2 linked regions of the Piscinibacter gummiphilus genome follow. The protein of the gene in region 1 binds, or shares a complex with, the protein of each later gene. Links are inferred from orthologs where the notes say so. Each region holds a gene or a part of one and is shown in the gene's direction. Other genes may lie near its edges. The genes, in order: secY and secA.

What was found.
Region 2: the proteins of secY (region 1) and secA are in contact, whole or in part, in a crystal structure (PDB 3DIN), measured with the Thermotoga maritima proteins. The link is inferred for Piscinibacter gummiphilus from one-to-one orthologs. Residues at the interface, in WP_004081795.1 of Thermotoga maritima: Glu108, Gly109, Glu110, Glu111, Ala236, Glu237, Arg238, Arg239, Ile240, Thr241, Ile242, Gln243, Tyr244, Ala245, Arg246, Arg247, Val248, Thr249, Gly250, Arg251, Arg252, Val253, Tyr254, Gly256, Ala257, Ser258, Thr259, Tyr260, Leu261, Pro262; in WP_004082002.1 of Thermotoga maritima: Glu261, Ala262, Arg263, Lys300, Ala301, Arg302, Thr303, Ile304, Ile305, Leu323, Tyr324, Asp325, Pro326, Val329, Ser330, Tyr333, Ile336, Lys340, Phe345, Val349, Glu363, Phe364, Tyr374, Ser375, Gly376, Gly377, Glu393, Ile395, Thr482, Ser483.

What each region holds. Positions count from the first base shown.
Region 1 is NZ_CP015118.1:616,018-619,237, forward strand. Bases 77-2,983 are described here. They hold secY (preprotein translocase subunit SecY), read left to right. Parts: upstream 77-828; coding sequence 829-2,139; downstream 2,140-2,983. Other genes in these bases: rpsE (30S ribosomal protein S5), read left to right, coding at 77-132; rpmD (50S ribosomal protein L30), read left to right, coding at 155-355; rplO (50S ribosomal protein L15), read left to right, coding at 370-801; infA (translation initiation factor IF-1), read left to right, coding at 2,200-2,418; rpmJ (50S ribosomal protein L36), read left to right, coding at 2,509-2,622. Outside these bases: more of rpsE, read left to right, coding at 1-76; more of rpsM, read left to right, coding at 2,984-3,019; rpsK (30S ribosomal protein S11), read left to right, coding at 3,037-3,220. UniProt on the Escherichia coli protein: The central subunit of the protein translocation channel SecYEG. Consists of two halves formed by TMs 1-5 and 6-10.
Region 2 is NZ_CP015118.1:4,798,747-4,802,309, reverse strand. The notes cover bases 77-3,326. They hold secA (preprotein translocase subunit SecA), read left to right. Parts: upstream 77-378; coding sequence 379-3,126; downstream 3,127-3,326. Other genes in these bases: A4W93_RS21905 (M23 family metallopeptidase), read left to right, coding at 77-156. Also shown: more of A4W93_RS21905, read left to right, coding at 1-76; bifunctional glutamate N-acetyltransferase/amino-acid acetyltransferase ArgJ, read left to right, coding at 3,365-3,563. UniProt on the Escherichia coli protein: Required for protein export, interacts with the SecYEG preprotein conducting channel.

The sequences.
Region 1 (3,220 bases):
GTCTGCAAGAGCCTCGGTTCGCCGAACCCGTACAACCTCGTTCGCGCCACGCTGAACGCGCTGAAGAACACGCACACGCCGGCAGAAATCGCCGCGAAGCGTGGTCTGACGGTCGAAGAGATCACTGGCTGATCAGCCCGTCCGGAGAATTGCAATGACTGACAAGCAAAACGCCAAGAGCGGCGCCACGCTCAAGATCAAGCTGGTCCGCAGCATCGCCGGTACCCGCGAATCGCACCGTGCCACGGTGCGTGGTCTGGGCCTGCGCAAGCTGAACAGCGAATCTGAACTCGAAGACACGCCCGCGGTTCGCGGCATGATCAACAAGGTCTCGTACCTGGTCAAAGTGCTCTGAGCGGAGAGAAGAACATGGAACTCAACACCATCAAGCCGGCCGCTGGCGCCAAGCACGCCAAGCGTCGCGTCGGTCGCGGTATCGGTTCGGGCCTGGGCAAGACCGCAGGTCGCGGCCACAAGGGTCAGAAGTCGCGTGCCGGTGGCTACCACAAGGTCGGCTTCGAAGGCGGCCAGATGCCGCTGCAGCGTCGCCTGCCGAAGCGTGGCTTCAAGTCGGCTTCGCTCAAGTACAACGCTGAAATCACGCTGGCCGACCTGGAAGCGCTGGGTCTCGACGAAGTCGACCTGCTCGCGCTGAAGCAGTCGAAGCTCGTGGGCGAGATCGCCAAGGTCGTCAAGGTCATCAAGACCGGTGAACTGACCAAGAAGGTCGTGCTCAAGGGCATCGGCGCCACGGCGGGCGCGAAGGCGGCCATCGAGGCCGTCGGCGGTTCGCTGGCTTAATACTTCGCATCCACAGGACACGTCTCAGTGGCAACCAACCCGAATCAGCTGGCCAAGAGTGGCAAGTTCGGCGACCTCCGTCGTCGGCTTGTGTTCTTGCTGCTCGCACTGGTGGTGTATCGCATCGGTGCGCACATCCCGGTGCCCGGCATCGATCCGGTCGCGCTGCAGCAGATGTTCAAGGGGCAGCAGGGCGGCATCCTGAGCCTGCTGAACGTGTTCTCGGGCGGCGCGCTGTCCCGCTTCACCGTCTTCGCACTGGGGATCATGCCGTACATCTCGGCGTCGATCATCATGCAGCTGATGGGCTACGTCGTGCCCAGCATCGAGGCGCTGAAGAAGGAAGGCGAAGCCGGTCGTCGCAAGATCACGAAGTACACGCGCTACGGCACCCTGGCCCTCGCGCTCTTCCAGTCGCTGAGCATCGCGCTCGCGCTCGAGAGCTCGGCCGGCCTGGTGATCAACCCCGGCTTCGGCTTCCGCGTGACCGCGGTGGTCAGCCTGGTGGCCGGCACGATGTTCCTGATGTGGCTGGGCGAGCAGATCACCGAGCGTGGCCTGGGCAACGGCATCTCGATCCTGATCTTCGGCGGCATCGCCGCGGGTCTTCCGGGCGCCATCGGCGGTCTGTTCGAGCTGGTGCGCACGGGTGCGATGAGTTCGCCGGTGTTCCTGTTCATCGTCGTGCTGGTGCTCGCCGTGACCTTCGCCGTCGTGTACGTCGAGCGGGGTCAGCGCAAGATCCTCGTCAACTACGCGAAGCGCCAGGTGGGCAACAAGGTGTATGGCGGTCAGTCGTCGCACCTGCCCCTGAAGCTGAACATGGCCGGCGTGATCCCGCCGATCTTCGCGTCGTCGATCATCCTGCTGCCGGCCACTGCGGTGGGCTGGTTCGCCACGGGCGACAGCCTGCGCTGGCTGAAGGACATCGCCGGTGCGCTGTCCCCGGGTCAGCCCATCTACGTGATGCTGTATGCCGCGGCCATCGTGTTCTTCTGCTTCTTCTACACGGCGCTGGTGTTCAACAGCCGTGAGACGGCGGACAACCTGAAGAAGAGCGGCGCGTTCATCCCGGGCATCCGCCCGGGTGACCAGACGGCTCGTCACATCGATCGCATCCTGTCGCGTCTGACGCTGGCCGGTGCGGTGTACATCACGGCAGTCTGTCTGCTGCCGGAGTTCCTGGTGCTGAAGTACAACGTTCCGTTCTACTTCGGTGGCACCTCGTTGCTGATCCTGGTGGTCGTGACGATGGACTTCTGGGCGCAGGTCCAGTCGTACGTGATGAGTCAGCAGTACGAGTCGCTGCTGAAGAAGGCAAGTTTCAAGTCGAGCTGAGGCGAGGGCCTCGGACGACACCAAGCTGGACAGCGGATCGAAGACAACGAAGCAGAGCGCATGGCGAAAGACGACGTCATCCAGATGCAGGGCGAGATTCTCGAGAACCTCCCCAACGCTACGTTTCGCGTGAAGTTGGAGAACGGGCACATCGTGCTCGGTCACATCTCCGGAAAGATGCGGATGCACTACATCCGGATCCTCCCCGGGGACAAGGTCACTGTCGAGCTGACGCCTTACGATCTGAGTCGGGCGCGCATTGTGTTTCGGGCGAAGTGAGCCCCCAGGTGGTCCGAGTGGGCTCGCTGCCTGCGGATCACGAAGTATTGAATTGTTGAAGACGGTCTGAAGAAGGCCTAGGAGAAGAGCATGAAAGTTGCTGCATCGGTCAAAAAGATGTGCCGGAACTGCAAGGTTATCCGTCGCAAGGGTGTGGTTCGCGTGATCTGTACCGATCCGCGCCACAAGCAGCGCCAAGGCTGATCGCCTTCGACATCGCGAAGAATAGAGGACGCACATGGCACGTATTGCTGGTATCAACATTCCGCCCCAGAAGCACACCGAGATCGGCCTGACCGCCATCTACGGGATTGGCCGCACCACGGCGCAGAAGATCTGCACCGAATGTGGCGTCCCGTTCGATCGCAAGGTCAAGGACCTCACGGACGCTGATCTGGAAAAGATCCGTGAAGAAATCGGTCGCATGACGATCGAGGGCGACCTGCGCCGCGAGATGTCCATCAACATCAAGCGCCTGATGGACCTCGGCTGCTACCGTGGTTTCCGCCACCGCCGTGGCCTGCCCGTTCGTGGCCAGCGCACCAAGACGAATGCCCGCACCCGCAAGGGTCCGCGCAAGTCTGGCGTGGTCAAGAAGTGATTTGAGAGAAGGTCGATATGGCTAAAGCACCGAACACCGCCGCTCAACGCGTCCGCAAGAAAGTCCGCAAGAACGTTGCCGACGGCATTGCGCACGTCCACGCGTCGTTCAACAACACGATCATCACGATCACCGACCGCCAAGGCGGCGCCCTCTCCTGGGCCTCCAGCGGTGGCCAGGGCTTCAAGGGCTCGCGCAAGT
Region 2 (3,563 bases), 4.2 Mb from region 1 along the record:
GTGGCCGAAGTGGGCACCACGGGGCGCTCCACCGGCCCGCACCTCCACTTCGAGGTGCTGGTGGAGGGCGTGCCCCAGGATCCGGCCAAGTTCCTGGCCGGCAAGGGCAACGTGCCGTTCGACCAGGCCGACGCCGGCGGAACGAAGGGCCACTGAGAAGGGTCAACCCTGTTCCGCTGCCGGGCGGACGTGCTCCACCCCGGTGCTAAAATCCGCGGCTTTTGCCGCCGGTACGGGGAAGAGGTGCCTTGCAATCCGCGGGGCGACTCCCATCTGACCGCGGTTGTTCCCCTGCTTGCGTGTGTGCGGGTCGTGCCGTTGCGCGGCCCTTTCGCATGTTCGTCCCGCTGACCCCAGCCCCTATTTTCCCGACGCTGCATGTTGCCCAAGCTTCTCACCCAGATTTTCGGTAGCCGCAACGACCGGCTGCTCAAGCAGTACCGTCAGGTGGTGCAGCGGATCAATGCGCTGGAACCGCAGTTCGAGTCGCTCGACGACGAGGCGCTGAAGGCCAAGACCGCCGAGTTCAAGGACCGCATCGCCAAGGGCGAGTCGCTCGACGCGCTGCTGCCCGAAGCCTTCGCGGTGGTGCGCGAGGGCGGCAAGCGCGTGCTGAAGATGCGCCACTTCGACGTGCAGCTGATCGGCGGCATGGCGCTCACCGGCGGCAAGATCGCCGAGATGCGCACCGGCGAAGGCAAGACGCTGATGGCCACGCTGCCGGTGTACCTGAACGCGCTGACGGGCCAGGGCGTGCACGTCGTCACGGTCAACGACTACCTCGCCCGGCGCGATGCCGAGTGGATGGGCAAGCTCTACAACTTCCTCGGCCTGACCGTGGGCGTGAACCTGCCCCAGATGCCGCGCGAGCAGAAGCAGGCCGCCTACGCTGCCGACGTCACGTACGGCACGAACAACGAGTTCGGCTTCGACTACCTGCGCGACAACATGGTCTACGAAACGGCCGACCGCGTGCAGCGGGGCCTCACGTACGCCATCGTCGACGAGGTCGACTCCATCCTGATCGACGAGGCCCGCACGCCGCTGATCATCAGCGGCCAGGCGGAAGACCACACCGAGCTCTACGTGCGCATCAACGCCGTGGTGCCGAAGCTCAAGAAGCAGATCGGTGAACTCGACCTGCGCACGGGCGAAGGCGTGATCGATCCGGGCGATTTCACCGTCGACGAGAAGTCGCACCAGGTCTACCTGACCGAGGACGGCCACGAGAACGCCGAGCGCATCCTCGCCGAGGCCGGCCTGCTGGCCGAGGGCGCCAGCCTGTACGACGCGGCGAACATCTCGCTGATGCACCACGTGTACGCGGCGCTGCGCGCCCGCCACCTCTACAACCGCGACCAGCACTACGTGGTGCAGGACGGCGAGGTGGTCATCGTCGACGAGTTCACCGGCCGCCTGATGACGGGCCGCCGCTGGTCCGACGGCCTGCACCAGGCCGTCGAGGCGAAGGAAGGCGTGAAGATCCAGAGCGAGAACCAGACGCTCGCGTCCATCACGTTCCAGAACTACTTCCGCATGTACGGCAAGCTGGGCGGCATGACCGGCACGGCCGACACCGAGGCCTACGAATTCCAGGAGATCTACAACCTGGAAACCGTGATCGTGCCGCCGAACAAGCCCACGGCCCGCAAGGACGAACTCGACCTCGTCTACAAGACCGACAAGGAAAAGTTCGACGCCGTCATCCAGGACATCCGCGACTGCCACGAGCGCGGCCAGCCCGTGCTGGTGGGCACCACCTCCATCGAAAACTCGGAACTCATCTCCGAGAAGCTCAAGAAGGTGAACCTGCCGCACCAGGTGCTGAACGCCAAGCAGCACGCGAAGGAAGCCGAGATCGTGGCCCAGGCCGGCCGCCCGGGCGTGATCACCATCGCCACCAACATGGCGGGCCGCGGCACCGACATCGTTCTGGGCGGCAACGTCGAGAAGCAGGTGCAGGTGCTCGAGGCCGACACCGAGCTGCCCGAGGCCGACAAGGCCGCGCGCATCAAGCAGCTGCACGACGAATGGCAGGGCCTGCACGAGCAGGTCAAGGCCGCCGGCGGCCTGCGCATCATCGCCACCGAACGCCACGAGTCGCGCCGCATCGACAACCAGCTGCGCGGCCGTTCGGGCCGCCAGGGCGACCCGGGCTCCTCGCGCTTCTACCTGTCCCTCGAAGACTCGCTGATGCGCATCTTCGCCGGCGACCGCGTGCGCGCCATCATGGACCGCCTGAAGATGCCCGAGGGCGAGGCCATCGAGGCCGGCATCGTCTCGCGCAGCATCGAGAGCGCGCAGCGCAAGGTCGAGGCCCGCAACTTCGACGTGCGCAAGCAGCTGCTCGAGTACGACGACGTGTCGAACGACCAGCGCAAGGTCATCTACCAGCAGCGCAACGAGATCCTCGAGGCCTCGTCGCTCGACGAGCAGATCACCAACCTGCGCGCCAGCACGCTGAACGACGTGGTGCGCACGTACGTGCCTGCCGAGAGCCTCGAAGAGCAGTGGGACCTCCCCGGGCTCGAGAAGGTGCTGCGCGACGAATGGCAGCTCGACGTGCCCCTGCAGGCCACGGTCGAGAAGAGCAACGCCATCACCGACGACGACGTGCTGGAGCAGGTCGTCAAGGCCGGCCACGCCGCGTTCGACGACAAGCTGCAGCGCGTGGGCGCCGAGCAGTTCCTGCCGTTCGAGCGCATGATCTTCCTGCAGTCCATCGACCAGCACTGGCGCGAACACCTCGCCGCGCTCGACTACCTGCGCCAGGGCATCCACCTGCGCGGCTACGCGCAGAAGAACCCGAAACAGGAGTACAAGCGCGAGGCCTTCGAGCTGTTCAGCCAGCTGCTCGACGTCGTCAAGATGGACGTCACGCGCATCCTGTTGACCGTGCGCATCCAGAGCCAGGAACAGGTGGCCCAGGCCGCCGAAGCCATCGAGGACCGCGCCGAGGCCATCAGCAACATCACCTACACGCACCCGAACGAGGACGGCAGCATCGCGCAGGAGACCGACCCCGCCACGATGCCCGACGGCGGCCTGCCGAAGGTGGGCCGCAACGACCCGTGCCCGTGCGGCAGCGGCAAGAAGTACAAGCAGTGCCACGGCAAGCTGAGCTGAGCGTGTGATGCCATGAAAAACGGAGCCTTCGGGCTCCGTTTTTCATGGTGCGCACGCAAAAGAAAACGCCGTCATCCCGGCGCAGGCCGGGACCCCGGGCGTGGGCTCGCAGAGCAGTGCTTCGAGCGACCGCCCAGGGTCCCGGCCTGCGCCGGGATGACGAAGCGGATTTCACCATTCCGCCCCCCGTTGTTCCTACAATCGACCACCAGTCCCCTTTCCCAAAGCGAGCCCCGAGATGCCCGTCAACCTGCAAGCCCCGAACCCCGCTGACCTGTTCCCCGTGCCCGGCGTGAAGCTCGGCATCGCGATGGCGGGCGTGCGAAAGGCCAACCGGCGCGACCTCACGGTGATCACCGTGTCCGAGGGCTCGCAGGTGGCCGGCGTGTTCACCACCAACCGCTTCTGCGCGGCGCCCGTGCAGCTGTGCCAGAAGC